3 regions of the Brevibacillus nitrificans genome follow, and region 2 is predicted to be linked to each of the others. Evidence: riboswitches for the same ligand, from Rfam matches in the RefSeq annotation. Region 2 holds a riboswitch; each other region holds the start of a gene.

Region 1 (10,917 bases), on a different contig from region 2:
TCGATTTGCCGGACCCCGACGAACCAATGATGGTGACCACTTCACCTTTTTTAACGGAGAAATGGATGTCCTTTAAGACCTCGTGATTCCCGTAGGATTTTTTTAGTTGCTGGATATCAATGATCGTTTCCATGTCTGTGCCCTCCTTCCTCGGTTATTTCTTGCCTGCTGTCTCCAAGCCCACCATCGTATAGCTGTCAGGCCCGTCCAATTTTCTTTCGATGTAGCGCAAAATTTGGGTTACGATCAGCGTCATGATAAAGTAAATGACGCATGCGACAAAGAACGATTCAAAATAGCGGAAGTTGTTTCCGGCGATCGACTTGGTTGTAAAATACAATTCTGAAACAGAAATCACGTTCAATACGGAAGTGTCCTTGATATTGATGACAAACTGATTCCCTGTTGCCGGCAGGATATTGCGAATCACCTGCGGCAAGACGACATTCCACATCGTTTGCACATGATTCATCCCGATGGCTTGTGCCGCTTCAAACTGACCTTTATCAACGGAAATGATACCGCCGCGAACGATCTCGGCCATATACGCCCCTGTATTAATCGAAACGACAAAGATCGCCGCAAAAATCCGGTCCATATCGAATCCGAATGCCAAGGCAGAGCCGTAATAAATGACCATCGCCTGAACGATCATCGGCGTTCCACGGAAAAATTCAATATAAATAGAGAGAATGGCATTAACCAGTTTGAGAACCACACGTTTAGGGCCGCGTTCTGGTACAGGGATCGTACGGATGACCCCAACCAAGAGACCAATGATGGCCCCTACAATCGTACCGAGCAAGGCGACGAGAAGGGTCATCCCCGCTCCGCGCAGGAACATCGGCCAGTTATCGGAGACGATTTTTACAATCCACTCAAAGCTCATCTTACTCCTCCATTCCTTAATTAGAAAACTCGGCTACACTCCGCCCTTACATGTTGGACCTATCCCGTGATAAAACCGACTGCGGATCGTGCAGCCGGTTTTTGGGGAGTCGGGTTATTTTGCTGCTGGTTGATTCTTGATCGCCGCATCCATGATGCTTGTGCGCTCTTCCTCGGAGATGCCTTTCAAAATCTCGTTGATTTTGCCGGTCAGCTCGCTGCCTTTTTGTACCCCTACGGCAATCGCTGTATCGTCTTCGGATGTTTTAAATCCATCTTTAAACTCAACCATGGCAAAGTTAGGGTTTGCCGAGGAAGCACTCACTGCCTCTGGACGCTCGGAAACGTAACCGTCAATCATACCGGATTCCAGTGCCACGCGCATTGCCGGGAAGTTGTCCATCGCAGGCTCCTGAGCGACGCCCTCAATTTGATTGATTACAGAGTAGTGGAAGGTGTTCAATTGAGCCGTTACCTTCGCCCCTTTGAAATCCTGGATCGAGGTAGCTCCCTCGTATTTTCCGCCTTTTTTCACAACCATAACCAGATTGGATTTATAGTAGTTGTCCGAGAAGTCGATAGTTTGTTTACGCTCGGCCGTTGGAGACATACCCGCGATGATCGCATCGATCTTGCCGGAGGTCAAAGCTGGTACCAGACCATCCCATTCGGTTTTCACGATCACTAAATCTTTGCCCAAGCCTTTTGCAATCTTTTTCGCGATTTCTACATCGTAGCCGCCTGCGAATTCGGCGTTGCCGTCAATTTTCACGCCACCATTGGAATCGTCCATTTGCGTCCAGTTAAAAGGAGCGTAACCTGCTTCCAAACCAACTTTGAATGTATTGTCGGACGCTGCTGGTGCGGCTGCCGGACTGCTCGTCGTGCTCGAACCACATCCTGCTAAAGCTACCATTGCTGATAGAAACACTGCCAAAAATGTAGACTGTTTTTTCATGATGATTACCCCTCTTTAAAAATTTTAGTATTTTTACAAAGCAAAAAGCGACCTGAGATTGTCTCAGGCCGCGTGAAATGCGCAGTTACCCAAAAACCTCTCTTTACCCAAATGAGATAGCACAACTCAATAAATCGGGACAATTTATTGAGACAGTCCTGCAGCTCTTAACTGCAGACCCAGCAAGTAATACCGAGCATATTACAAGCTTCGGCGACATTTCCTTCTCCCTAGCATCACAGCGTCTCAAGCTCCGCAAAGGACTGTTAAACATCGCGCCTCTACCTCACTGATTTAAGTGAGGTCTTATTTAATTATGTTGAAAGTGTACAATGATGCGTTACTTGTGTCAACCTGACTTCTGATGAAAGTAAATGGAAATGGTCCTTTCTCTCCCTAAGGATTACTTGCTCATACAAAGTATTACTTCGCATGGCACGGCCCTGAAAAGCTTCATGTCCACGACTCGATGTCTTCATCATCAATGTCATCATCGGGGATTCGTTTTTCCGGTTTCTTCCATAATGCGGCTTCCTTTACGGGAACGGTTTCCTCTGATCGCTTGCCATTTGGAAGATTCGCAATCAAAAGCTCATTTTGTCTTTCTGCTGGAATATGGTTTTGTAAATTTCGAATCCCATTCGCGACCACTTCATTTTCAATGAGATAGCGAATGGAATCCATCAAATTCGTTTGGGAATTGATCCACTCTACAATAAGAGGAGATTCGTTCTTTTTTGTTTTAATACTAATGTTATCCCCTGGCTTTTTAGGCTTTTTCATGGCGCACTCCTAAACGGCTTGTCTGGCTCTTTCCTTTAGTGCTTCGTAAATCTTCCCCCGCACAAAGGCATCCAATCCTTTCGCATTCATCGTCACCGCGTACTGAGGCGGAATATACAACAGCTTGATTTCCCTCTCCTCGCATAGCTCCCTAAGCATTGGATGCAGAATGGAACGCATGAGAATACTGCCCCCGCCATACACACAAATCACGTCGATTTCGTTTCTCGCTTTTGTCAGCTGCTTTCTGATATGCGTAATGATTTGTTTAGCCTGTCCCTCGAGCGGTCTTCGCAAGGTCTTAATCGCCTTGGAATGGTATTTATGGTTCGGATTTTTTATGACGTCACTAAAGAATTGTCGAGGACTATCTGGCAAATGAATCAGTCGATTGAATTCATCTAAAGCTTCTTCAATGGCATAGCCCGCTCCGTGATTGCTTCCATGCACGAATTGCCGCAGAAGCTTATTCCCTTCCGTGATCGGATATTCCGTAGAACCGTCTCCGATATCTGTATGCAAAATCCGTTTGTCTTTAAAATAGCTGCCGTTAAAGTTTTCGGGCAACGCATAGGCTTGGGCGAACTCGTTGAAAATATCGCCCTCTCTCCAATTCCCTTCCTCGTCTTTCTGAAGGGCAAAGGTTACAGGCGTCGCTTCAGGGACTACTTTTGTAAAGTCGAATATAACTTTGACGGTCACCCGTAATTTCCCCAAGTGAACGGTAACATTGTGAGGCCCCGCCATAAATCTTCTTTCAAACCTGGCTGATGCTTCGTCTGTATGCTGAGTAATCGGAAGCGCTGTCGCCATATCCACCAATACGTCGATATTTTCAGGGATTCCCTTGTCTTCTTCAAATACTTTCTGTACAGCTACTGACGCGATCTGTCCCAATGTATTTACGATGGGCAAGTCCACATCATATTTGTAATCAATCCCAACCTGCATGGTATCCAGTAACTCACCGCTATCTAACGCGAACTTTCCAATGTAATACATTCCTGGTCGTGCAGAAGGTGAATCAATGGTGACAATCAGTTGATCCTGGAGGTTTTTCATAATGCTTTCCGGAGACTGTTCTTCACTCCAGGGAAGTCCATCTACTGCACAATTCACATTCGGTTGCTGAATCAGCCTTCCGTCAACGAAAATGTCATGCTCGCTATTCCCATTGTCGTTCCCTACATAAAAGTGAAATTGCATACGTAATTCCTCCTCTTGAGTCGTTTCCATTGGCGTTACGTTGAATTCCTTTTCGCATTACCAGGCAATACCGAGTGGCATATAGCAACACATTCTATTACGGAACCTTGGATACCACTGTTGGTTGATCATTCTAGTGGAATCTTTCGTTATCCTGCCGTCCCCCCCAGAATAGAAACTATCGACCTATCGCCGATAAAATCTGCATTTTTCCAGTAAAAAAGGCATGGACCATTCTCCATGCCCAATGACGGAGAATAAGCTTTCCCGTCTCTCGTCTTATCGTGATTCAGATCATTCATTTCGTTGAATAGGTCAGTAGCTTTTCGTAAATAGTATTTCTGTTATATAGAATAGCTACTTCGAGCGGGATGGGTTGCCTATGAAAAAAGACCAAATCGCAAGTATATTCCTTCTTCAAATGATCAAGACTAGCTAGTAATTACTTCTTAATTAAAATTATTATTATTTTCATTGACAAACAGAAGAATATGAGTGATAATGGTTATCAAGTTAGAATTATTACATTTAATAATAATTCTCTACAACAAATATTTAGGAGGAATTTCAGAATGTCTCTCATCGGAAAACAAGTACTGCCTTTCAAAGCACAAGCTTACAAAAACGGTGAATTCGTAGAAGTTACTGATGCAAACTTCAAAGGTCAATGGAGCGTTGTTTGCTTCTACCCAGCAGACTTCACTTTCGTTTGCCCAACTGAACTGGAAGATCTCCAAAACCAATACGAAACATTGAAATCTATGGGAGCTGAAGTATACTCCGTTTCCACAGATACTCACTTCACTCATAAAGCATGGCATGACACTTCCGAGACTATCGGCAAAATCACTTACACCATGATCGGTGACCCAACTCACACCATCTCCCGCAACTTCGATGTATTGATCGAAGAAGATGGACTGGCTGATCGCGGTACTTTCATCATCGACCCAGACGGTGTTGTACAAGCTCTGGAAATCAACGCTGGCGGTATCGGTCGCGATGCAAGCGCAGTTGTTAGCAAACTGAAAGCAGCTCAATATGTTCGCAGCAATCCAGGTGAAGTTTGCCCAGCTAAATGGCAAGAAGGTGCTGCTACCCTGAAACCTAGCCTGGATCTCGTTGGTAAGATCTAAGGAGTGGTATAAATGATACTGGACGCAGAAATTAAAGCACAATTGGAGCAGTACCTTCAGCTGTTAGAAGGCGACGTACTGCTGAAATATAGTGCGAGCTCCGATAGCGTATCGCGTGACATGCTGGCTCTCCTCGATGAGCTGGCCACCATGTCCACGCGAATCAAGCTTGAAGAAACAACCATGCAGCGTACACCAAGCTTCAGTGTAAATCGCATCGGCGAAGACACCGGGGTAACTTTTGCAGGCGTACCTTTGGGACATGAATTCACTTCTTTGGTATTGGCTCTGCTGCAAGTCAGCGGAAGACCGCCAAAGGTTGATCAGAAGCTGATTGATCAAGTGAAGGGCATCCAGGGCGAGTACCATTTTGAAACGTACGTAAGCCTGAGCTGCCACAATTGTCCTGATGTTGTACAAGCCCTGAACGTGATGAGCGTTCTCAATCCTGGCATTACCCATACCATGATTGACGGTGCTGCGTTCAAAGAAGAAGTAGAAAGCAAAGACATCATGGCTGTTCCGACTGTTCTCCTGAATGGAGAAGCCTTTGGCAGCGGCCGTATGACGCTGGAAGAAATCCTGTCCAAGCTGGGCAATGCTCCTGATGCTTCCGCTTTTGCGGACAAAGAGCCTTTCGATGTGCTCGTTGTCGGCGGCGGCCCAGCTGGGGCAAGTGCTGCGATCTACGCGGCACGCAAAGGTATTCGTACCGGCATTGTGGCTGAGCGCTTCGGCGGTCAGATCATGGACACCATGGGTATTGAAAACTTTATCAGTGTGACATACACCGAGGGTCCTAAACTCGCAGCAAGCTTGGAAGAGCATGTCAAAGAGTACAATGTCGATGTCATGAACCTCCAGCGTGCAAAACGTTTGGAAAAGAAAGACTTGATCGAAATCGAACTGGAAAACGGTGCTGTTCTCAAGGGCAAAACAGTGATCCTTTCGACTGGTGCTCGCTGGCGCAATGTAGGTGTTCCTGGTGAGGCCGAGTTCAAGAACAAAGGCGTAGCTTATTGCCCACACTGCGACGGTCCCCTCTTCGCTGGAAAACGCGTTGCCGTAATCGGCGGCGGAAACTCCGGTATCGAAGCAGCCATTGACCTCGCTGGTATCGTGAAGCATGTTACCGTTCTCGAATTCGCAGCTGAGCTGAAGGCCGACTCTGTTCTGCAGGAGCGTCTTTACAGCCTGCCAAACGTAACGGTGATCAAGAACGCGCAAACCAAGGAAATTACCGGTACCGACAAGGTAAATGGTATTTCCTACATGGATCGCGAGACAGAAACCGTTCACCACGTTGAGCTCGAAGGCGTGTTTGTCCAGATCGGTCTTGTACCAAATACGGATTGGCTGGGCGATGAGATTGAGCGCACTCGCATGGGCGAGATCGTCGTCGACAAGCATGGTGCTACCACCATCCCTGGCGTATTTGCTGCAGGTGACTGCACGAATAGCCCGTACAAACAGATCATTATTTCGATGGGATCGGGTGCGACCGCAGCATTGGGTGCATTTGATTACCTGATTCGAAATTAATGAGAAAACGAAAGCTTCGCCATTAGAACAGCGAAAGCCGCTTTGTCCTCCGTCATGGAGCAAAGCGGCTTTCTGTTTGCTACGATTCGACTGCTTCCTGAGCGGACACATTTTGCAGATGAGCAAACTGGCTGTGATACATTTCGAAATAAAAGCCCTTTTTCTGCAAAAGCTCCTCATGGGTACCCGACTCGATGATTTCCCCCAGGTGAATGACCAAGATCAGATCCGCATTTTCTATGGTTTTCAAACGGTGAGCGATAACAAAGCTTGTTCTCCCCTCCGTTAAGCGGTTGAGTCCCTTTTGAATCTCGATCTCTGTGCTGGTATCGATGCTCGAGGTGGCCTCATCCAAAATCAGGATGTCGGAATCGGCCAAGATAGCTCTCGCGATGGCGAGTAATTGACGCTGTCCCTGACTTAAGTTGGCTCCACCCGATGTGATGCGCGTCTGGTAGCCATCAGGCAGATGCTTGATGTATTGGTGTGCCGAGGCCATTTTGGCTGCTGCGATGACTTCCTCATCCGTTGCCTCTAAACGTCCGTAACGAATGTTCTCCATGATCGTACCGGAAAACAGGAACGTATCCTGTAGCACAACGCCGATTTTTTTCCGCAGTCCGCTAAGCTGATAATCGCGAATATCGCGGCCATCCACTTTTAGCTCGCCAGCTGTTACATCATAGAACCTCATCAAGAGATTAATGATGGTCGTCTTACCGGAACCAGTGGGACCTACAAGAGCGACCTTCTGTCCTGGCTTCACCGCGAAATGGATGTCCTTTAAGATCGGTTTTCCCTTCTCATAGCCAAAGTGAACGTGAGAGAATTCCACATCGCCCCGAAAAGACTCCACAACGACGGCATCCTTTTTATCAACCATATCCGGTGTCTCGTCCATGACCTCAAATACGCGCTCCGCTCCAGCAATGGCCGATTGAAACATATTAAACAGGTTGGAGAGCTGGTTGATGGGCCGAAAGAATTGCCTCGAGTAGGTCACAAAGGCCGCAATAATTCCCACGGTGGCCATCCCCTTCACCGTCAGGACCGCGCCGACCAGGATCACTAGACCAAGTCCAAGATTGTTGATGAAATTGTTCACAGGGCCAAGAAATCCTGAGACCGTATCTGCCGCCATCGCTGAATGGCGCAATCGTTCATTGACGCCTGAAAATTCCCGGTCAAACTTCCCCTCTTTGCCGAAAAGTGTGATCACTTCGTTACCCGAAATCGACTCCTCGATAAATCCGTTCAGCTCTCCCAGATCCTTTTGTCTCTTCTTAAAGTGCTTGCTGCTGTACGCGATCAGCTTTTTCGAGGCAAGCATCATGATGGGGATCACGAGCAGGGTCACGATGGCTAGAAGCCAATTGAGCGAAAACATCGCAATCGCCACTCCCACCACCATCAATACCGATGAAAATATTTGAACAACGCTCTGACTAAGGGCATTATTCAAGCTATCAATGTCATTCGTTACCCTGCTCATCAGATCGCCGTGCGCGCGGCTGTCAAAGAAGCGCAGGGATAAGGTCTGAAATTTATCAAATAAATCCTGGCGCAAATTTCGAATCGTTTGCAGCGATACGCGAACCATCATAAACGTTTGCAGCCAAGTAAATACCACGGTTGCGATGTAGACAAGCGCAAGGAAAGCTAGAAGTCTGATCGTTCCTGCGATGTCCCTCGGTATGATGTATTCGTCCATGATTATTCCGATCAGATAGGGACCGAGGATCCCCAGCAGCGTAGAGATGATGACAAAAAGAATCGATGCCACCAATTGTGCTTTTTGCTTCTCCATGTACAGCCAAATCCGTTTGATAGTTCCCGTCCGATCCTTTGCTTTTACCACCGGACCGCTAAAGCCCATCGGTCCCCTCGCCCGGTTCATGATATTGGGATTAGACGCTGACGAAGGCTTGCTCATGAGTACGTAACCTCCCTTCCGCTTTGCGAAGTGTAAATATCACGGTATACCTTGCTCGTCGCAAGCAATGTCTCGTGTGTCCCGCTCGCTTCCAGCCTTCCATCCTCCATGACCAGGATCTGATCCGCATCGATAATGGAGGATATTTTGGAGGAAATGATAAACACGGTCGAATCGGTGTAAGCCTCTCGCAGCGCCTGTTGGACAGCCGCTTCGGACAAGGCGTCGATCGCCGAGGTCGAATCGTCCAGAATCAAGATTTTCGGCTCCCGGATAAAAGCACGTGCCATGGACAGCCTTTGCTTTTGCCCACCGGATACATTCGTTGCGCCTTGCAAAAGCTGATGCCCAAACCTTCCGTCAAATCTATCAATGAATTCTGATGCCGCGGCTGCCTGTGCGGCTTGCTCCATGTCATCCGTCGTGGCTTCTTCTTTCCCGAAACGCAAATTGTCCTCAATCGATCCTGAAAACAGAGTCGCCTTCTGCGGGACAAATCCGATCGCGGTACGGAGCTTCTCCAACGGCATATCCTTGACGTCGATCCCATCGATGAGGACGTTCCCTGCATCCGGGTCATACAGGCGGGGAATCAGCTTGACGAGCGTTGATTTCCCACAACCGGTAGACCCAATAATCCCGATTTTCTGTCCGGCCTTAGCCTGAAAGGAGATGTCCTTCAGTACGTATTCTCCATTTTTGCTATAGCTGAAATCCACTTTTCGAAATTCCACTTCTCCGCGTATTTCTGGTCCGGCGATTGGCTGTTCCCGCTCGGTTATGTCAATTTCCATATCAAACACCTGCACAATCCGTTCTGCGGACGAGAACGAGCGTGCAATCTGCATGAGGACATTGCTGCTGCTCACAAGTCCGTTCAACATAATGTTTAAGTAGTTGATAAAGGCTAAAATAACCCCGATCTGAAGCGTCCCTTCACTGACTTTGATCACGCCCATCCATAGACCTGCCACGATTCCGATATTGACGATGAACATCATGAGAGGCATCAGGGTGACAATCAGCTTTTCGGCTGTCATGTTCCGTTTCATCAACCAATCATTGGCGGTTTGAAAATGGCTCTGCTCATGATCATGACGGTCAAAAGCCTTGATCACCCGAATCCCTGCAAGCATTTCCTGAAGCTTGGTATTCACCTGGTCCATCGCCTTCTGCACGTGGGAGAACAGCTGTCCTGACCTCACCGTAAAAAAATAGATCAGCGCAATCAGAATAGGGATCGCTGCCAGCAACACCGGAAACAGCTCACGTGCCGTAAGCCAAACGATCACGACCGACCCGATAAACAGCAGCGGTCCCCGTACAAAGACACGCAGGGTCATGATGACAGCCTGCTGCAGGGTCGCAATATCATTGGTTAGGATGGTAATTAATTTGCCAGTCCCAAAGGTATCTGTATTTTGATTGGAAAATTGCTCTGTCTTCTTGAACACATCGCGCCGAATATCGGTAGCAAAATTGACAGCTGCCTTTGCGGCATAAATCGAACTCCCTGCCCCTCCGATCAATCCGATAATCGCACTGATCAGCATAAACACCCCGAGCTTGATCACATACCCGTTATCTTGATTGGCAATCCCGATATCGATCATCTCCTGCATGATCGTCGGCTGCAGCAAATCCATCGCTACCTCAATACACATCAAAAACGGCCCTACTATGGCAAATAACGCGTATGGCTTAAGATATCGCAACAGCTTTCTCATCGCATTCATGATACTTCCCCTTATTGATCCCTGTGGTTTTTTAAGCGATTGGTCATTTCATCGATTAACGCAATCAGTTCCTTGACACGTTCCGGGTTGCCGCGTATTTGTCTCATCGTTCGTCTAAGCTCTGTTTCCCATCCCTCCAGCGCCGCTCTCAGCCGTATCGATTCCTCGGAATTCCTCCAGACCATGCGTTCCTTCCACTCGACCCAGAAGTCCCCCTCTCCCTGGTTCACGAATTCCATCAGCCGCTCATTGCCTTTTTCGCTGAGGAAATACACTTTTTTATCTGAACCTGATTCCAGTTCAATCATGTGTTGGTCCAGCATTTCCTGAAGAGCAGGATAAATCGTCCCGGCACTTGCCGAATACGCCCCATGAGACCGTTCCTCCAGCTCCTTCATGATCTGGTAGCCATGCATGGATTCTTCTTTCAGCAAATGCAGGATGGCCAACTGGACAAACCCTCTCCGACGTCTCATTGTAATCCTCCTCCGTTATATCGAAAATGATAATCGATATATCGGTAATTTTCAAACGTAATACGCTTAGCATCTGCCATACAAATAAAAAAGACTTGCCCCTAAAGGCAAATCTGGTGGATGTACAAAAGATAAACGGCCTTCGTCCCGACTGATGGGGGCGAAAGCCGTTTATCTCATCTTCAATATGTTCGATCTACTTGACGAGGGCAAGCTCTTTGGTAAGACCAAGCGTGCGTCCTGTTGAAGTATGAATTTC
Region 2 (8,855 bases):
TGCTGGTTCGTCAGGAGGGGCAATTTCTCGTTCGGATCGCAGCTGATGTCAACCCGGTGGAGTGCTGCTTCACTACGACCCGCAAAGAAGATTCTCCTCTCATTCTGCCTTCGGAAAACATACGGATCGTCGGCGTTATCTCGGGAATTCTTCCTCGGGAAGATGGACCGCCGTCTGCAGCCATTCCTTGATTACCGCTACGGTTTGCTGCCACTGCTCCTGTGGCGTAATCGCGGCAGGCTGATCGCCCTCCTGAAAGCCATAGCTGCCAAACTGGGAGTGGTTTCCCCCTTCGATGCTCATGTAGCTCGTGCTATCTGGCAGGAAGCTCTTGGCCGCTTCGTACGCCTGCCGATCGACGACACCATCCCGCGAACCCAGCAAGGAAAGCACAGGAATCCCGCTTTCCTTCAAATCCCCTTTTTTATCCGGATAAGCTGCCAGAAAAAAGACGCCCGCGATACGATCTTGATGATTCACGGCATAGCGTGCAGCCATGACACCTCCGAGGGAATGTCCCCCGATCACGAACGACTGATGCGGATAGGCCTTCAGCACTTGATTGGCCCTCTCTGCGTCACTCACGGCCAGATTCAGCGGCATCCTGGCGATGAATACGCGATAGCCGTCTCCCGCAAGCGACCGAGCGAGAGGGGCGTAGCTCTCAGGCTTTATCAAGGCTCCCGGATAAAGAATAATGCCCGGCTCGCGTGTCTCCCCGCCTTCAAAGACCAACCAATCCCCTGTGTCGATGACCGTGATACCTTCTCCCCCCTGCATCGCCGACTTGGCTGCCTGATCAGGCGGGTAAGGCCGCAAATACCAGATAGCTGCACAGGCGGCGATCAGTACGACGAGAACAAAGCCCTGCAGCCACCTTTTGCGATAACGCCCCACGCTGTCACCTCATTTCCGATCCCATACCATTTGCTTTTTATTATGTCTCAATTTGGGTCATCATGTGCCCATTTTCCTTTGAAGCGTGCTTTTTGCTGAAATGACGATCCGATCAGCTTCTTTCCAGAGGCACCTCGGCGGCTTGCAAAGCGCGCATACAGAAAGGGGTAATCAATGTGCCGAGCGCAATGACGGTGAAGGCCACCCCCCAATTGCCGTGATCGAGAAACAACCCAAAAACAGCTGGCGAGATAATCGTAAAGCTGAAGCCCAAAACGGATTGCACCCCGAGTGCCACGCCGAGTACCTCCGGGTCGGTAATATCCGCGATCGCCTTATTGTAGATCGGAGAGTCGGCGATAATCGTAAAGCCGTAGAGCAAGGCAACCGCGACAACCAGCCAGATGGGAGCAAGGAGCATCCACCCGATCGAAAAGGAGCAAGCAATGCTGAGCAAAATAAACAGACGGATGGCTCGTACATTCCCCCAGCGATCGGAAAGCATTCCTCCGAAATAGGTGGCGATCCCGCCGATCATCACGATGCTCGAAGCACTGAGGTTCCCCCAGGTAAGCGCATCAGCGATCCCCTTCTGCTGGTAAAAATAGACCATAAACGGTCCGATCCACGCCCACATGGCATAGAGCTCCCAGCAGTGACCCGCATAGCCGAAGTTGACCAGCAAGTTCTTTTTGGCCACTATTTTTTTAAGCAGGGCAAGCGTCACAGGCGTCGAGGAAAGCGACACAACCGGTATTTTTGACACCAGGATCAAGGCACACGACAGAATCGAAGCGCAAGAGGTGACCAGGATGACCCCTTGCCAGCCCCATGCATTTTGCAGAACGCCCGAGACAAACAAAGAAAATCCCGATCCAACCACGAGGGAGCCCACAAAGATCCCCATCGCTTTTCCACGCGAAGCTGGCGGGGACAGCTGTGCCACCATCTTCATCCCTGGCACGTACACACCTGCAATCCCGATCCCTGAGAGCAGGCGTAAAATCATCGCCGACCAAAAGCCTTCTGCAAAGGCCGCAAACAGCAGCCCGCTGATTCCCGCCACCAATGAGCCGTAGGCAAACGAATATTTTGGGTTGTACTTATCACTGGCAAAGCTGTAAAAAATAACGGCAAGCACATAGCCCAGATGAAAGGTCGCAACGATGATCCCAGACTGTGTGGAGGAGAGCTGCCACTGCTCTTGAACGAGAGGCATAATGGCAGAAAAGTTAAACCAGACTTGCATGGACAGAAACTGAGCGATCGATAGCAGCCAGAGCACGCGTTGGTTCATCGGAGCCTCCCTGAGAAATCTTTTTAGCGAGTATAGCACGAGATATTTTAATAGTCTGAAAACAAGGTCTATCTTCAGGCGAAACGCAGCTGCGCCTCACCCTTTTTCTTTTTCCTTTTGCCGTTCACGAAACCGTCGCACCTTCATGATGTTTCCGCACATCTTGTCGTCGCACCAGCGCCGTACGCGGTTGCGGCTCTCATCAAAAAAGATCCACTGACAATCAGGATTGTCGCATATTTTGATCCGGCTGGCTTCTTCATGTACGAGCAGATCCACAAACGAACGGGCAATTCGAGACATGACAAGCTCCCAGCCATTCACAGGGGTCACCTCTTCCAAACGATAGCCCCCCTCGTCATGTTGCAAACGCGGGTAAAAAGGCGCAAGAGCAAGCACCTGATTGAATGCCTCCAGATCCTCTGGGGCCACGGCTTCCCCGCGAACCGTGCACTCCGTCATCCGTCTCATACACTCCCGCAAATTCAGCAGCCTGGCTCCCATTTTTGGCTCGACAGGCAAAGGCGCCTGCAGATTCCACTGCTGCAAAAAATCAGCCACCCATTCCTCCTTCTCCAGCCTGTTTTCACTGCGGCCAGAACCACGCCAATCGCGCCAGTCACTATTCAAAAAATCAATGCATAACCATTCCATTTCTGCAGTCCCCATCTCTTTTCCACACGCTTGATTTCTCTCTTGTTTCCAGTATTCGGTTATGATATGTTTTTATTTGTAACTACCAAATTATATTTCGTAGGTTACACACATTTGTTTCTTTGCCTTATTATACCGCTGCACCAATCTGTTTTACAGACGAGGAGGATGGACAAATGAGTCGAAAAGAATTGCTATTGCAAAACTGGCTGTATACGTATGAACAGGAAGACTGGTATCCCCCTTTGCGCGATGCACTAGCTGGCGTGACGGCTGCCCAGGCAAGCTGGCGACCAACCGGCGAAGCAGCGAACACGATCTGGGAAACGGTCAGTCATCTGCTGTTCTTCAAAGAACGACTGCTGCACCGACTCTTGGGCACGGAGTTTCCCCTTTCGGCAGAAACCAATGACGATACGTTTGTGCCTTCAGGTGGTGCCGAGGACGAAGAGGCTTGGGAAAAAACAATGCAGCGCATGGAGGTTGTGCATCGTCAGATTCAGGAAAAGCTGGCTTCCTTGAGCGAACAAGATCTCGATCAAGCTTTGCCTTCCATTCCCGCCAGCCAAAGCGTCATGAGCATTATGCTGCACGATGCCTTTCACACGGGACAAATCATTCAAATCCGCAAGCTGCAAGGCTCCTGGCCTGCAAAGCGAACCTTCCTGTAGAAACGATCCCGATTTTTTCTAATTGATTCCTGCTGCAAAATTTTATATAGTTTATGAATAAATCAATTTCATATAATCATCCTCATCATTCACGGTGAGGATAGAGGTCGCGGCTTTTATAGTATTCTGTACGAGATTCAGACGAAATCTAAGACTACAGAAGAGGGAAAAACCGCCGAAGTCCACTGTGCATCGCTGTGCACATGGGCTGGGTCTGTTCTCGAAAGGGACAGAACTGTCACGTTTGCTTGCCCGGCAAACGTGGTGCGCTATCTTCAGTGAAGACATGGTGGGGATTGGCTAATACCGCCCTGTGCCATTCTTTGGCTTTGAGGCGGTTTTTTTGTTTTTGTCCTCCCTGTCTCCAAACACCCCAGAGAAAGGTCGTGCATCACAAGAATGTCAGACAATCAATTGCAACGAGGCCTCAAAGCTCGCCATCTGACGATGATTGCCATCGGCGGTTCCATCGGTACAGGACTATTTCTCGCGAGCGGCGGCTCTATTCATACGGCAGGTCCTGGCGGAGCTCTGGCAGCCTATATCGCCATCAGCATCATGGTGTACTTCCTGATGACCAGCCTCGGGGAAATGGCAGCCTTTATGCCTGTCTCCGGCTCCTTCAGTACGTACGCCACTCGCTTTGTCGATCCGTCATTGGGCTTTGCGCTCGGCTGGAACTACTGGTACAACTGGGCGATTACCATCGCCGTCGAGCTGTCGGCAGCTGCCCTGATCATGAAGTATTGGCTGCCGGATGTTCCGTCGATTATCTGGAGCGCCCTGTTCCTCGTCCTCATGTTTGTTATCAATGCCCTATCCGTAAAGTCTTTCGGTGAGTCGGAGTATTGGTTTGCTCTGATTAAAGTCATTACAGTCATCGTCTTTATCGTCATCGGTGTGCTGATGATTTTCGGCATCATGGGCGGACAGGCAGTCGGATTCACCAACTTTACCAAAGGAGAAGCGCCTTTTAACGGCGGCTACATGGCGATTCTCGGCGTCTTCATGATCGCCGGATTCTCTTTTCAAGGTACAGAGCTGGTCGGTGTCGCAGCAGGGGAAAGTGAAAATCCGGCTCACAGCATCCCCAAAGCGATCCGCCAAATCTTCTGGCGCATCCTGCTGTTCTACATCCTGGCGATCCTGATCATTGGATTGTTGGTACCGTACGACAACCCGAATCTGATCAGTGGGGACATCACCGATATTGCCATTAGTCCTTTTACCATCGTGTTTGAAAAGGCAGGCTTTGCTTTCGCTGCTTCGGTTATGAATGCAGTCATTCTTACCTCCGTCCTGTCGGCAGGAAACTCAGGAATGTACGCCTCGACCCGAATGCTGTGGGTCCTCGCCAAAGAAGGCAAGGCTCCCAAATGGTTTGCAAAGGTAACCCGCAGCGGTGTTCCGATCAACTCGCTGATCGTGACCGCCCTCGTCGGGGCACTCGCCTTTTTATCCTCGCTCTTCGGGGAAGGCGCTGTGTACGTGTGGCTGCTGAATGCCTCCGGGATGTCCGGCTTTATCGCCTGGCTCGGAATCGCAGTCAGCCATTATCGCTTTCGCAAGGCGCTCCTCGCCCAAGGACGCGATTTGTCCGAGCTTCCTTACCGTGCGAAATGGTTCCCGTTTGGCCCGATTTTCGCCTTCATCATCTGCTGTGTAGTCATTGTCGGTCAAAACTACACGGCGTTTACAGGGGAGGCCATCGACTGGAACGGCGCTATGGTCTCTTACATCGGTTTGCCTTTGTTCCTCGTAGTCTGGCTGGTGTATAAGTTCAGCAAGAAGACCAAGCTGGTTCCCCTCGAGAAAGTGGACTTCAGCATGGACGAGAACACCCACTAACATTAGAAAACCTGGCTAAGAATCTGATAAATTCTTCCTGGATGAAATAAGCTCCCGGTCTCCCACTTCCCTGAAATGGTTGACCAGGAGCTTTTTATTTGATCATTTGGCCGTATAGCGAGCAGGCAGGCTCTCCTGCGAAAAGCGGATCCATTCTCGCATGGCAAAGGACTGGTAGGCGTTTTTCCGCCAAATCATCCCGAGATGCCATTTGAGCGAGGAATTCACCAACGGAAGGATGCGAAAACGATCGGTGTCCAGCTCGCTGCAAATCGTTTCGGGCAAAAGGGTGATCCCGATATGGGCGGCGACCATTTCACTGAGAAAATCCCACTGGGAGCTTTTGTAGACGACGTGGGGATGGAAGCCCGCCCTCACGCATTCATCCACGATCCGGTTATGAAGTGCGAAGTCCTCTTGAAAAAGCAGGAACCGCTCTCCCTCCAAATCGCTGAACGGCACCTCGGACCGATCCGCAAAAGGATGAGACGGATGCACAACCAGCATGATGTTTTCGTTCACGAACGAATAGTAGTCAAAGACGTCCTCTTTCGCCGGCAGCAGAATCACTCCGCAATCGAGAATGCCTGCGTCCACATCCGCCTCTACCTTATGGGAACCCGCTTCAAACAGCTCCAGACGAATCCCTGGATACTGATCGCAAAACTGTCCGATCAGCTGAGGGAAAAAGCTCGCTCCGACCATCGGCGGAAGTCCGATCCGCAGGCGGCCTCTTTTCAGATCCATCAGCTCGTTAATATGAACCGTCATGTTTTCGAACGATTTGACCATCACTTCCGCCTGCGAGAACAGAACCCACCCGGCGTCGGTCAGAGAGACCCGCTTCCCAACCCGCTCGAACAGCTCAACACCGATCTCCTCTTCCAGATTTCGGACCATCTTGCTGATCGTCGGCTGGGTGATATACAAGGCTTGTGCTGCTTTCGTAAAGCTGTTGTGACGAGCCACTTCCAAAAAATATTGCAAATGACGGATATCCACCTGACACCCCTCCGCTGAACGATAGATATCGTGAATGCGAATAATTCTATATATGCATTTTACCTATAGTTTAGGACGATGTACACTTTTCCTAGAGGGAGAGGGACATCTTGAGAAAATGGCTCAAAATTATGGCACAAACTGGATTTTTCGTGATCGTTTCCATACTGATGAACATTCTAGTGGAATGGCTCGACATCGCGATTCCTGGCAGTATCATCGGCATGTTTCTGGTGTTTTTCCTGCTGCAGCTGAAGTGGATTCGCCTGGAGTGGATTGACGCCGGAGCGAGCTTTCTGTTGGCAGAGCTGCTGCTGTTTTTCATCCCGCCATCTGTAGGAATTATTTCGTACCAAAATCTGATGCTCCATGAAGGCTTTCAAATCTTTATCGTCATCGCGATTGGCACAGCCATCGTCATGGCCGCAAGCGGTCTTTTGGCACAGCGCATTGCCAAACGGAAGGAGCAATCACAATCATGATCGGCGGTATCTTGGGCTTCTTCGTCACTATCGTTCTTTATCTGATTGCCAAAAGGCTCTATCGCTACAAACCGATTCTGTTGTTTTCACCTTTGCTGTTCACGCCTGTTGCACTGGTCTTTCTGATCCTCGGCACTCATACGGCATACGAAGCCTATAACGCAGGTGGAAAATGGCTGGCGTACATGCTGCAGCCTGCTACCATCGCATTCGCAGTACCGCTCTACAAGCATTTTCCGTTGTTGAAAAAACACGCTTCACAAATCGTAGTGAGCGTCACAGCAGGCTCTGCAGTCGCTGTCGTCTCTTCTGCCTTGCTGGCCTTGCTGATGCATGTAGACAAACAGGTCATGTTCAGTCTGATCCCGCGGTCCATCACTACACCGATCGCCATGAATGTTTCCGAAATGATCGGCGGAGTGCCTTCCATCACAGCTGTCCTCGTCCTGATTACAGGGCTGCTCGGCTCGGTGATCGGTCCGTACATCATTTCCTATCTGCGCATTCAGGATGACATCGCCCGCGGAGTTCTTCTGGGTACGAGCGCACATGGGGCAGGGACGTCCAAAGCCTTTGAAATCGGCTCATTGACGGGAACGGTTTCCAGTATTTCCATGATCCTGGCTGCATTGGTTACACAGCTCGTCACGACGATCGTTGTATAAACGAAAAAGGCAATCCCTTTCGCAGGGACTGCCTCTTTTCAATTTCTGCCTATTTTTTCAAACGATACGGTACGGTCGCGATCTTCACATCCTGCCGGGCAAACAAATACGCCCGCAAGAAAAAGCTGGTCTGGTTATGCAGCAGATTATGCCACCAACGCTTTGTGATGAACTGCGGGATCATGACCGTCACATGATCCGTATCGGCTTTCTTCCACTCCACGGTATCGATGAACTTGAACAGCGGCTTGATGATACTTCGATAATGAGAGCGCAGAACGATCAGGCGTACTCCTGGATTCCACAGCTCCCATTTTTCCTCCATCTTTTTGATGTCCTCGTCGCTGAAGCCCACGTAGACGGCCACGATGTCATCAGACAGGGACTGCGCGTAGCTGATGGTATTTTTCACGACCTGCGAAATACCCGCCACCGGAATCACGATGACGCTGCCTTTTGCCTGAGGCTTGTCGGTCGTGATGTCCAGTCTCAGCTCGCTTGCCAAGTCCTGATAGTGACCGTTGATTTTGCGGAAGATAAAAATCACGATCGGTAGAAAAATGAAGATCGTCCAGACTTGGGAAAATTTCGTGATCAGGAAGATCAGGCAGATCGTCAGCGTAGTCAGCATCCCAATCGTATTGATGAGAAAAGGAACCAACCATCCGGCAGGCTTTTTCGTCACCCACCGCTTCATCATGCCGGCTTGCGACAACGTAAATGGGATGAAGACCCCGAGCGCATACAGCGGAATCAGATTCTCCGTTTCTCCGCCAAACGATATCACTAAAATCGCGGACAGAATGCCGAGAAAAATGATCCCGTTGGAGAAGCCGAGCCGATCCCCTCGGACCATGAACATGTTTGGCATAAACCGGTCTTTGGCCAGCATAAAGGCGAGCAGGGGAAAGGCTGCAAAAGCAGTATTCGCTGCCAGGAACAGGATAAGAGCCGTAACAGCCTGGATAAAATAATACAGGATCCCTCTGCCAAAGACAGCGGATGCGATTTGCGAAACGACCGTTTCCTTCGGGCTGGGAGCGATGCCAAAGACGTAAGCCAGCAAGCTGATGCCCATAAACATCACACCGAGAATCAGCCCCATCATGATCAAGGTCAGGGCTGCATTTTTCGGAGCCGGACTTCGGAAGTTGGGAATCGCATTGGATACCGCTTCTACGCCGGTCAAAGCTGAACAGCCTGAGCTGAATGCCCGCAGCAGCAGAAAGAGCGTAATTCCCGGGACCGCAGCGCCGTAGACAGGTGCATGTACTTGGACGTTGCCCGTCATCCATTGATAAGCACCGCCCAAAATCAAGAGAAAAATCGCGACGACAAA
Region 3 (10,917 bases), on a different contig from region 2:
AGGATGTTTAATTGCACGGAGGAATCCAGCTCCGCTTCCTTCGCTGCTCGCTCCCAGTCCTCTTTATTCACCACGTCGATGGCGCGCATAGTGTTAAGCGCTTCAAATACGTTTCTAATTGAGACCTCCTGCATAGGGACTATTCCTCCATGTGATTCTTTATCTTTCATGCATTCCAATATAAACAGTAATTATATTTTACACTTTTCAGAAAAGACGCGCAATTATTTTCGATTAAGAATTGGCGCATTGTCAAAGAGTGGAAGCAATGCTAAACTAAACGCAGACATTCTCGGTACTAGGAGTGAGTGCAATCGTGAAACTTCAATCGGCCTACATTTATTTCGTAGAAGGATCTACTGCTACGCACGCAGATATTGAGGACGTGAAGGCAAAGTTTACTCGATATGTCGACATGACAACCAAAACAGGCCAGCAGCTCGGCTGGTCATATGCCGAGGCCGCCTTTCCTTATACCCTGGAGGAACGAGCGGAGGGCAAAGGCTCCTGGTTCCTGCTCAAAGGAAAAGACCCGAACATGTACAAAGCGATTGTCGTCGGGGTCGGCTCCTCTGAAGAAAACGGACAAAAAAAGCACTACATTCAAATCTCACTACCGGAATCAGCTACGCACGGGGACAAAAATAAAGCCAATGAGTACTGCCGTTACCTGGCCAAGGATTACAAGGCCGAGCTGCATTTGTTCAACAAACGAATCCAGTATTTTCAACCGCGAAAACCATAGCACAACCACCAAACAGCTGAGTCAATCGGCTGTTTTTTCTTTTTTGTATCTCCCTTGCCCGTACTTTTCCATAAGGTAGTTAGAAAAGAGAACCTATACTCGTCAAACAAGAGAGGTGAGGTGACTTATGGAAGCGCAGGAATTCATTAATCTGGTGGCTGGTTCCGCCAGACAAACGTACTTGACGCATCACGTCCTCCCTTCCATTACCATCGCGCAGGCGATCCTGGAATCGGGATGGGGGAAAAAAGTGCCGATCGATTCGGCGACAGGCAGATCCTCCTATAACTTATTTGGCATCAAAGGGACTGGGACAGCAGGCTCTGTCACTGTCGTTACCAAAGAAGAGGTAAACGGGCAGATCGTTACGCAAACCGCTCAATTCAAGGCCTATTACAACTACCAGCAGTCTCTGGACGATCATGCCGACTTTTTGCAAAAGCCTTTGTACAAAAAAGTAATTATGGCTGCAACCCCCGAGGAAGCCGCAGAAGCGCTACAGAAGGCCGGCTATGCCACCGACTCTAAATATGCAGAAAAGCTAACCACCCTCATCCGGACATACGATCTGACCCAATACGACCAGTTTGCTCCCGAAGAGCCCTCCGGCTATCCCGCCTGGAAAGTCGACCTGGGAACGCGGGCTCTAAAGGAAGGCCTGCTCACTTCCCCTGAATGGCTAAGCAAGCTGGATGAGCCGATGCCTGTTTGGGCCGTACTCGCTGTAGCCCTTCGCTTGCTCGATAAACAGCGGCAAATGCCTTGAGTAACACAAAAAGACCCTCTTTTCAGAGGGTCTTCCTTATTCATGAGCACGTTGATCAAATCATTTGAGATCGCGATAGTGAAAAAAACCTTCCATCAACCATTCGAATGCCCAAATCAACACAATATTCCAATCCTTGCGTAACTCCGTAAAGAATCCACTCGGACGAACGGTGGTTGATATCAAAATCAGTGTAAAGGTCAGTTCCGTCATCGCGGATCTCTTTGCGGTCAGTCACATCGAAAAGGCGTAAGACAAAGGGCAGTTCGGCAAAAGGGATTGAAAATTTCTTTTCCACTTCCAGCTCAAACTCCTTCGTCATGTTCCACTCTGCCTGGATAGAATGATCATCCTTCCAGGCGATGCGTATACTCGGGCCTTCTACGTCTGTGGATGATCGCGGGGGATTTGTCTCCATTCGCTCCCATCGTTCCTTTCTTTCATGTACTCGCTTTCACCATGTATATCGGCTTTTCCACCTATTATACCATGTGAACAAGCCACGTGGGAACGCAAACAAGCTATTATTTTATCTTCCAACTGTAAACGTGTTCTCACCGACAACGACGTACGACTTGAATTGCTCGGTTTTCATCCGGACCTGAATCGTATACGTTCCATAGCTTTCCAGCTTCGTCGATACGAATGGCTCAGAAAAATAGAAGCTATTCGCATTTTGAGTGGAGTATTTCCATTCCTTCCCTTTGTCTACTTCTTTCCCTTCTGGTGAAATCAAGACGAGCTGCATACGAAGATCCTTGGCGACGGGCGCATTGTCAACCTCTACAAATGCATTAAAGGTACGCGGCACATTTTTATCGCTGTAGCCCTTGATCGGGTTGCTGAAAACGACGGTTTTATTCCGCGTTTGCTGAATCCCCTCTAACACCAGAATATTCACGTTTGGCTTAATAATTTCCATTTTCCCGGAGCCTTGATCGTAATTGGCGAACCCACCCATTTTATTGACCAAATCCTCCACCGAATTGGCATTGGACGATCCCATACTGTTCACGATACGTTCTCCGCCCATGAATACTCTCATGGAGCCTTCACCCAAAGCAGTGCTTCCTACTCCAGCCACAACAGTCAACGACAACAAGGCCGACAACCATGCTTTTTTCATGTCTTAGTCCTCCTGTATGTTTGCGCGGCAGCGCTTGTTATTCCGAATTTTTTCTTACTAGTTTATACGCCTAAACAAGCAAAAAGTTGTGGTCTTGCTCGAACTTTTTTCAACAATATCCACAGTATCCACAAGTTCAAAACAATCAGGAGGAAAGACTTATGCACAAGAGATGTGAATAAGCAGGAAGTACCCTTGACAACAAAAGGAGCAGCCTAAGCTAAGCTGCTCCTTCGTATGGAAAAACAGGTTATGGTCTCTCAGACAGCTTGGTGAAGTAACGTGAGACGAGATGGATCGCCACCTCGATCGCATCTTCACTAGGCTCGATCTTGGAATGATGCAGGCCGTATGGGGTATTGACGCCTAGCCAGAACAAGAAGCCAGGAATTTCACTGAGGAAGTAACCGAAATCTTCTCCGGTCATCGCTTCCTTGCAGTGAATCAGGGTCACGTCTGGGCACTCCTCGGAAACCCATTGCATGAACTCCTCCGTCAATGCCTCTTCATTGTAAACCTGGCAATAGCCGCAGCCATAGTCAATGGTAGCCGTGCACGCAAAGCCCGCTTCTATCCCCTTGACCAGTGCCTCGATGCGACTTTTTACCCGAGCCATGGATTCCATCGAGAACGTACGGATAGTACCTTCGAGTCTGGCCCGCTCTGCGATGATATTTTGCTTCGTTCCGCTCTCGATTTTACCGACAGTGATGACCGCCGAATCCAGAGGGTCGATATTCCGGGATACGATCGACTGCAGCTGCGTCAACAGATGGCTGCCAGCTACGACCATGTCATTTGCCTGATGTGGGAACGCCGCATGTCCGCCTTTTCCCACCAGATCCACAAACAATTCGGACGTATTGGCAAACAGAATGCCTGGCTTCGTCGCAATCTGTCCCACCGGATACTCTGGCGCGATGTGCAGGGCAAAAATGCAATCGGGCTTCCAAAGAGCGAACTCTTCACTTTGCATCATCGGCAAAGCGCCACCTGGGCCTTCTTCGGCTGGCTGAAAGAGAAACAGCAAATTGTCCGCAATCGGATGATGAACAAAATGCGTCACTAATCCAAGGGCAATCGACATGTGCATGTCATGACCGCAAGCGTGCATAAAGCCTTCATGCAGGGAACGGAAAGGATAGGACGTCTCCTCAGCTATCGGGAGCCCGTCCATATCTGTACGCCATGCAATCGTGCGCTTTGGATCAGTCCCTGGAATTCTTACGAGAATCCCTGTACGCCACGTCTGAATCTGAACACGGTCCTGTGGCAGTCCTTCCAAATAGCGGAGCAAATATTGCTGGGTTTTCACTTCTTGAAACCCTGGCTCCGGTATTTGGTGTAGGTCACGTCGAATCTGTACAAACGTAGATGTAGCCATCCGCCTACGCCTCCTGTGCCGGACTGGACGTTTTCAGCTGGCGCGCAAACACGGCAAGGAAGTGATCGACATCTTCTTTGGTGAGTGTAAGCGGCGGCAGCAATCGAACGATCGTCTTTTGCGTAACGTCGACCAAGATTCCTTCTTCGAGCAAATGGCTCTGCAGACGGCTTGCTTCTTCAGGCGTGACAGATAGCGGGATCCCAACCATCATGCCCTTTCCGCGCAAGGCTTGAAGCTGCTCGGGAAGCCTTGAACGCAAATCCTCCAAGCCAGACCACAGATACTCGATCACCTCAGCAACAGAAGAAGCGAAATCTGGGTCAAGCAGTTCGTCCATCACTGCATTCCCAAGTGCAGCCGAAAGGGGCGATGGAGCAAATGTCGTACCGTGATCACCTGGCTTGAACTGGTTCATCAGCTTCGTTCCAGCGATCACCCCACCGAGAGGCAATCCGCCACCGACACCTTTGGCGAAGAGAATCAGGTCTGGAGTCACTCCTGCATGCTGATAAGCAAAAAGCTTACCGGTGCGACCCATGCCTGTTTGAATTTCGTCCATGGCAAACAACATGCCTTCTTCCCGGCAAATCGCTTCTACTTCACGTAGGAACGATTCTGTGAGGGGAACTACACCACCGGATCCAAGCACGGGTTCCATCAAGACAGCTGCTGGCTTGGCTTCGCGACAGATGGCTCGAAGCCCCTCTGTATCTTCTGCGTCCAGCTCATATACCGGAAATGCTGGTTGCGGGAAATCCTGATAGACATGGGCTTGTCTGGTCAGACGAACCGCTCCAAGCGTGCGGCCGTGGAAGCTGTTGCGCAGAACAACAATTCCTTCGCGACCTGCCCCATCCGTTTTCGTCCATTTGTGGATCAGTTTAATCGCCGATTCAGTCGCTTCTGCTCCCGAATTGGTGAAAAAGACTTTACCCGCAATGGTGTTCTCAACCAATCGCTGGGCCAATCGAATGGCTGGCTGGTTGAGAAACACGTTGGAGATATGCAAAAACAGATCGCCCTGCTCATGCAAAGCTCTCAAAACACGGGGATGGGAATGTCCGAGCACATTGACCGCAAGCCCGGTAAACAAGTCAAGATAGCTTTTGCCATTGGTGTCGTACAGGTAGTTTCCTTCGCCTTTTGCTATCGCAATGGGCAACCGCTTGTATGTGGATACAATGTATTGTTCATCAAGTGAGCGCCAATCCATGTTCCTGCACCCCTTACAGCTGACGTAGCTCCTGCTTGATTTCTGTCTTGGAACGAGTTTTTTCGTCGATTTGTTTGATCACACGCGCTGGTGTACCCGCTACGACTGTGTACGGTGGTACGTCTTCGATCACGACTGCACCTGCTGCTACCACTGCGCCTTTTCCTACGCGGATTCCTTCGAGGATGACTGCATTCGCGCCGATGAGAACATCGTCTTCAACCACAACCGGCTGTGCTGATGGTGGTTCGATTACGCCTGCAATGACAGAGCCTGCTCCGATATGGCAGTTCTTTCCGATTGTGCCACGGCCGCCTACTACGACGTTCATATCGATCATGGTGCCTTCACCGATCACTGCACCAATATTGATCGATGCCCCCATCATAATAACCGCGTTGTTTCCGATGGTTACTTGGTCGCGGATGATGGCACCTGGCTCGATGCGGGCTTGAATGCCTTTGGTATCCAGTAATGGAATCGCGGAATTGCGACGGTCACTTTCAACTACATAGTCTTCGATTTTCTCAGCGTGTTGAGCGAGTACCGGCTCGATTTCTTTCCACTCACCGAACACCACGCCAGTATTACCTGTGATGAACGCTTTTGCACTCGCCCCAAAATCGATACCTTCCAAATTTCCTTTTACGTATAGTTTCACAGGGGTTTTCTTTTCGCTTTTTTGAATAAACGAGATAATTTCATTCGCATCCATCATGTTCACAGGTAGTTCCTCCTTTTAGTCAAAACCATTTGAAAAATGTATGGCAAAGGCCGCTTCCCAATACGTAAGGGCGCATCGTTTGCCTGATGTAAATAAGCATGCCACATACATCCTTATTTACTAAAAAACCACTTTCAAAACAAGTTTTCCGAAGACGAAAAAAAGCAATGAGTGCATGCGCCAACTCATTGCTTTCGATATCTCGGCAGCAAATCGTAAATAGCGCTCCACAAGAGCCAGCCGCTCTCGTGACAGGATGATCATTTTTTACGAGCACCCCAACCCTTGTTATTCAGGGGAATAACAAAAGCTTCGGCGCCTTAGCCTTTCCTTCCTTCCCTGCCCCCCGACAGATTGCGAAAAGATGTACTATTCCTCAGCGCACCTCTATTTAGACTAACTTTATTGATAATTTCACTTAACTCTACCAAAATCGCATCGGTGTGGCAACAGTTTCTGAGAAAGAAAAATCCTTATTGACAAAGAGAATCATTTTCATTAATTTGTATCTGAGAATGATTTTCATTATCTGATTGGAGGACATCGAATTTTATGGCAAACATTTTGATGGTTTACGCAAGCATGTCTGGAAATACGCAAGAAATCGCGGAAGCAATCGCAGAAGGCGTTCGTTCCACGGGCGCTACGCTCGAAATAAAAGAAGTATTTGACGCAACAGCACAGGAGCTGGAATCGTACGACGCGATTCTACTTGGGGCATATACGTGGGGAGATGGAGAGCTTCCGGATGAGTGCATGGATTTTTATGACGGCATGGATTCCATCAGTCTTGCCGGCAAAAAAGTCGCCGCTTTTGGTTCATGCGACTCCGCATATGAGCATGTCGGTGCCGCTGTAGATATTTTCTTGCAAAAAGCACGTGAATGCGGTGCGGAAACACCTTTGGAAGGTTTGAAAATCGAGCTCGCCCCGACACCTAAGGAAGTCGAGGTTTGCAAAGCCTTTGGCGTATCCTTTGTTGAGCTGCTTGGTTAGTTCGAACGCTCCCATCCTTTACAGCAGAAAGCGCATATGATAAAATTTCCCTCCCACATTTTTTGTTTGAGGAGGAAGAACCCTTGCAACTACATACGGATTCCATTTATTTGCGCCCTCTGCAAGAAAAAGACGTAGATGAGCTACTCGAACTGCGTGTACGAAATCATCCGTTTCTTCAGCCTTTTGAGCCGATTCGCCCTGCTTCCTTCCATACCCGCGAAGGCCAACAGGAGCAAATCGAACAGTCTATTCGGGATTTTGCCAATGATCGCGGCTTTGCCTTCGGAGTTTTTTTGCAAGAAAACGAGCAAATGATCGGAAGGGTCGCTTTATCCAACGTAGTGCGAGGGGTATGGCAGAACGCTACATTGGGCTACTTCCTCGATCAATCGCACAATGGCAAAGGGTACACGACACAGGCTGTTAAGCTCGCCTTGCAATTCGCTTTTACAAAAGCCCAATTGCACCGTGTTCAGGCTGGTGTGATGCCTCATAACGTAGGCTCGATCCGCGTGCTGGAAAAGAACGGGTTCCGCTATGAAGGAAAATCTTTACGGTACCTGAAAATCAACGGTGCCTGGGAAGACCATAACATGTATGCCATTACGGCTGAAGAGTGGACTTTGTAACGTCCACAGCCTCTTCGGCCTGTCTCAACCGCTCCAGGATGCGCCTCTTGCGGTACAGCATCATCCCCGCTTCGGCGACATCCTGAACGGTGGAGCGATTGAGGTAGGCACCAAAAAGGATTCCTGCGATTGGAACCAGCTGAAACAGCTTCTTCCACCCGAAATTCTCCGTATAGGTGACCACGACCTCTCGCCATCCCTGCAGCTGGGCCATCACATCCTTTTGAGCCGCCGGATTGTCAAACTGCGAAAGCTCTTCGAGAATCGCCTTTTTTCCGACGATATCAGAAGAAGCAAACTGCAGACATTTCACGACAAACAAACGCTCCCGCTTTTCCTCAGGACGATAGCCGTAGCTGAGCGCCATCTCCTGCAAAACCTTCAACGAGGTACCCAGCAAAAGCGGTATATCCAGAGCAAGCGTAAAAATGCCGCCGATCCCCGTAGTGGCCCCCTGTACAGTAGCAAACGTAGAGCGCGACTCACTCAGCTCTCGTGCTACATCATCCATCAGTTTTACTGGAGCTTGTGCTGCCACATAAGCCACCTCACCTGAGGGCTGTCCTGCCCCTGCCATTCGCGAGCGAAACCTGCTATACACCGCTTCGTCTTGAACCAGATACGATCCGCCTGTCTCCAAAAAGACAGCCATCTCGTCAACGGCTGTTCCTAGCTTTTCCCGAACGAAATTCGGCGTGATTCGATCTAGCAGAACGAAAGGAAGGCGTCCAAGCTTTTCCCAAAACCAGAGATCCTTTTGCTCGCTCTCCCATTTCTCCACTTCTTTTAATCCCTGAAGCAATTGATCCTTTGTCTCTATCCCCATCTGTAGCCTCCTTGGGAAAATCATCGTGTTCCTTATGTTACTCCTGCCGTTTCCACAAGCATTGATTGCGAAGGATCTGCTTTACGTATGCCTGCAGCTCTTCCGTCGAAGAAAATCGGGCAAACTCCTCTTTTTCTCTTACGATTCCCAGTTTAAAATGTTTCAGCTGTTCTCCTTCTGCACGAAAACCAAACTTCTCTAGGACCGCTAGCTGTTCCTCGGTCATGAAGGTACCCTCCTATTGGAAAAACCCCCTGCTGGGCAGAGGGTTCCGTACAAGTTTATTTGACTTCGATCTTCAGTGTCATTTTCTGTTTCTTTTCTAATACGTCGGTATCCTTTGTGTAGGATTTTCCGCCATAGGTGACCTGGCACGTACGATATTCCATTGTATTCGTAACTTCAATCGTGAAGATACCAGGCTGGCCAAGCTGTGCCTCGATCAATTGCTTGATGTTCAGCGAGTCACTGCCAAGATCGCCCGACCTGTCATCATCCTTCGTAGCTCGTTTTGGCTCAATGGTCAATAGCGTTTTGTCGTTGAAAGAGACTTTCACTTCATTGCTGGATTGGATCGTACCTCCAGCGCTTTCTTGCCTCGATCCCAAAAAGGTTTTGCCATCCTCCCAAACCAGATCAGGAACATGGATATATCTTCGGGCAGTTCTGCTGCTCTGATTCAAGATGATCCTCTTGGTCCCTTTATTTTCTACGTGGGTAGACATAAGCACCAATTCCTCGAGATCGTCCAGATCACTTATGGAATCGACAACAATATGGTCACCATCCGACAGCTGTTTTCCTTTTTTGGTCAAGAAACGCATCGGAGTCGGATACGGTACAGCACCGGAATCCCCTTGTTCACAAACCTTCGATGACGATACCGGGCGAGTGTCTTCAACGACCTGTATGTAACCACACCAGGATTGACGAGGCTCCCGCTTACTATAGTAATTTACTTTGTAACGTCCGGGTTTATATTCGGAAAGTTTGAGTGCCGTATGATCCCAGTTAAGTTTGGAAGCATCTACGATTACGTTATCTACAGCCCAAACACCTGGTCCTTCCTCATCGTCTTCCTCGCTGCCTACCTTGATATGGTCTGCAGCCGTTGCCAGCCAAATCAAGTAAACTGGGTTTTGGTAAAATTTCACGGTAGCGTTTGAAGAGTACAAATCACGTTCCTCAATCATTAAGGATGACTTTGCATTATTTTGCATCAGGACATCCATGTTCGCGGTGGCCGTTGTTGCTTGACATGCTTGCGGAGTACCTGGCACCTGAATCTGAAGCGTGGAGACTGCTTTCAACGGAGAATCATTTGAGCTTTGATTCGGCTCAAAAGTCACATTGATTGTCATACCCGCCAACATTTCAGGAATCGCCACTTCAAAATACTGCGAGTTTGTTAAAGTTTGCCCTGTTCCATTTACCCACCAATTACCAGGATAGGGCGAATAGAGCTGTAACGTACCAGGTGCCTGTGGTGCCATCAGCTTCTGATCCTGTGATAGCTTTTGACCATTTTCATCTGTTCCTTGGTATAACTCTGGTAACCCTACTTGTAGATTAGCTGACCACGAGGTTGCATTATTATCATCAGGTGTAAAGATGAGTTCATATTTTCCAAAAGCAAGTGAACCTGTTGAAAACGTGGTGCCTTTCGCCGACCTCATCTCATGCTTCGTCGATGAGTTCATCAACGTCCACTTTCCAGAAGCCTTACTGGAAAACTTTTTGGAGCCAACGACCCCGAAAATGGGTACGGTATCACCCGTAGGGATCGGCTCCCCAACGGAGTTGTCCCCTTCGTAAATCAACGGATAATTCTGCTCTTCTACCCGAAACCGTACATGCACCGTGCTTTTTTGCCCTTTCGCATCGGTCACGACAAAGGTCAGCGTATGTATGCCAGGAGAAAGCTGCGCAGAAGGGATGGTAAATCGGGGGATCTGCCACTTCAGGGAAGCTTGCGCTGCTGTCTTTTCATTCTGGAAGGCCGTCAATTCCGTACCATCCAGGAATACTTCGCTCCTGCTTACATTTGTTCCACTTCCATAAGTCGTTTGCGTGATGTCAATATCGAGCGGGGTATCGGGCGGGAGGATAAACTCGTCATTTTTCACCCAATTCCATCCACCAGCCGACAAGCCAGCGACCTGAAAATCATTAAAAACGATCATGTCATGAATCGGCTTTTGCGCAGGCGCAGGTGCCTGACTCGTCCGCTTCATCGTTGTAGTCGCCCCCATGGCTGGCGAAACCGTTGCACCTGACAGAAGGCTGCCAGTAGCCAGACACACTAAAAGCGCTGATACAACCCATTTTTTCAATTGATGTCCTCTCACTTTCTCTACTTCATATTCTACCGGTTACCATTCGACAAATTTAGCCTTTTCTCCTTTTTGTTTCTTGACAGGGAAAACTTCCCTCCATGTCCTTCGCTCAACTACCGCTGCCTAGATATAGGAAAATACTATAAACATGATAATTTATATAGAT

Evidence for each region. Region 2 has a riboswitch for lysine ahead of EDM59_RS13575 (amino acid permease). Riboswitches for the same ligand answer to the same signal wherever they lie in the genome.
Region 1: it holds a riboswitch for lysine, as region 2 does, so the genes downstream of both, EDM59_RS26410 (transporter substrate-binding domain-containing protein) here and EDM59_RS13575 (amino acid permease) in region 2, are expected to answer to the same signal.
Region 3: it holds a riboswitch for lysine, as region 2 does, so the genes downstream of both, dapD (2,3,4,5-tetrahydropyridine-2,6-dicarboxylate N-acetyltransferase) here and EDM59_RS13575 (amino acid permease) in region 2, are expected to answer to the same signal.

What each region holds. Positions count from the first base shown of each region.
Region 1 is NZ_RHHU01000018.1:191,969-202,885, forward strand. Features, by position in the region: gene EDM59_RS26400 (amino acid ABC transporter ATP-binding protein) at 1-133, opposite strand, end outside; gene EDM59_RS26405 (amino acid ABC transporter permease) at 155-889, opposite strand; gene EDM59_RS26410 (transporter substrate-binding domain-containing protein) at 1,004-1,846, opposite strand; lysine riboswitch at 1,956-2,138, opposite strand; gene EDM59_RS26415 (hypothetical protein) at 2,300-2,629, opposite strand; gene EDM59_RS26420 (ParM/StbA family protein) at 2,639-3,835, opposite strand; gene ahpC (alkyl hydroperoxide reductase subunit C) at 4,408-4,971, shown strand; gene ahpF (alkyl hydroperoxide reductase subunit F) at 4,984-6,513, shown strand; gene EDM59_RS26435 (ABC transporter ATP-binding protein) at 6,593-8,410, opposite strand; gene EDM59_RS26440 (ABC transporter ATP-binding protein) at 8,443-10,182, opposite strand; gene EDM59_RS26445 (PadR family transcriptional regulator) at 10,194-10,658, opposite strand; gene EDM59_RS26450 (malate:quinone oxidoreductase) at 10,855-10,917, opposite strand, start outside.
Region 2 is NZ_RHHU01000009.1:40,740-49,594, reverse strand. Features, by position in the region: gene EDM59_RS13600 (hypothetical protein) at 1-191, shown strand, start outside; gene EDM59_RS13595 (alpha/beta fold hydrolase) at 136-897, opposite strand; gene EDM59_RS13590 (MFS transporter) at 1,010-2,194, opposite strand; gene EDM59_RS13585 (CGNR zinc finger domain-containing protein) at 2,291-2,848, opposite strand; gene EDM59_RS13580 (DinB family protein) at 3,025-3,519, shown strand; lysine riboswitch at 3,613-3,799, shown strand; gene EDM59_RS13575 (amino acid permease) at 3,919-5,367, shown strand; gene cidR (cidABC operon transcriptional activator CidR) at 5,470-6,369, opposite strand; gene EDM59_RS13565 (CidA/LrgA family protein) at 6,480-6,851, shown strand; gene EDM59_RS13560 (LrgB family protein) at 6,848-7,516, shown strand; gene EDM59_RS13555 (APC family permease) at 7,566-8,855, opposite strand, start outside.
Region 3 is NZ_RHHU01000001.1:138,343-149,259, forward strand. Features, by position in the region: gene EDM59_RS00670 (MarR family winged helix-turn-helix transcriptional regulator) at 1-134, opposite strand, end outside; gene EDM59_RS00675 (DUF1885 family protein) at 317-745, shown strand; gene EDM59_RS00680 (glycoside hydrolase family 73 protein) at 873-1,511, shown strand; gene EDM59_RS00685 (DUF4912 domain-containing protein) at 1,567-1,929, opposite strand; gene EDM59_RS00690 (hypothetical protein) at 2,041-2,637, opposite strand; gene EDM59_RS00695 (N-acetyldiaminopimelate deacetylase) at 2,888-4,021, opposite strand; gene EDM59_RS00700 (aspartate aminotransferase family protein) at 4,026-5,237, opposite strand; gene dapD (2,3,4,5-tetrahydropyridine-2,6-dicarboxylate N-acetyltransferase) at 5,251-5,961, opposite strand; lysine riboswitch at 6,174-6,359, opposite strand; gene EDM59_RS00710 (flavodoxin) at 6,514-6,957, shown strand; gene EDM59_RS00715 (GNAT family N-acetyltransferase) at 7,041-7,589, shown strand; gene EDM59_RS00720 (EcsC family protein) at 7,564-8,415, opposite strand; gene EDM59_RS00725 (hypothetical protein) at 8,453-8,641, opposite strand; gene EDM59_RS00730 (hypothetical protein) at 8,697-10,748, opposite strand.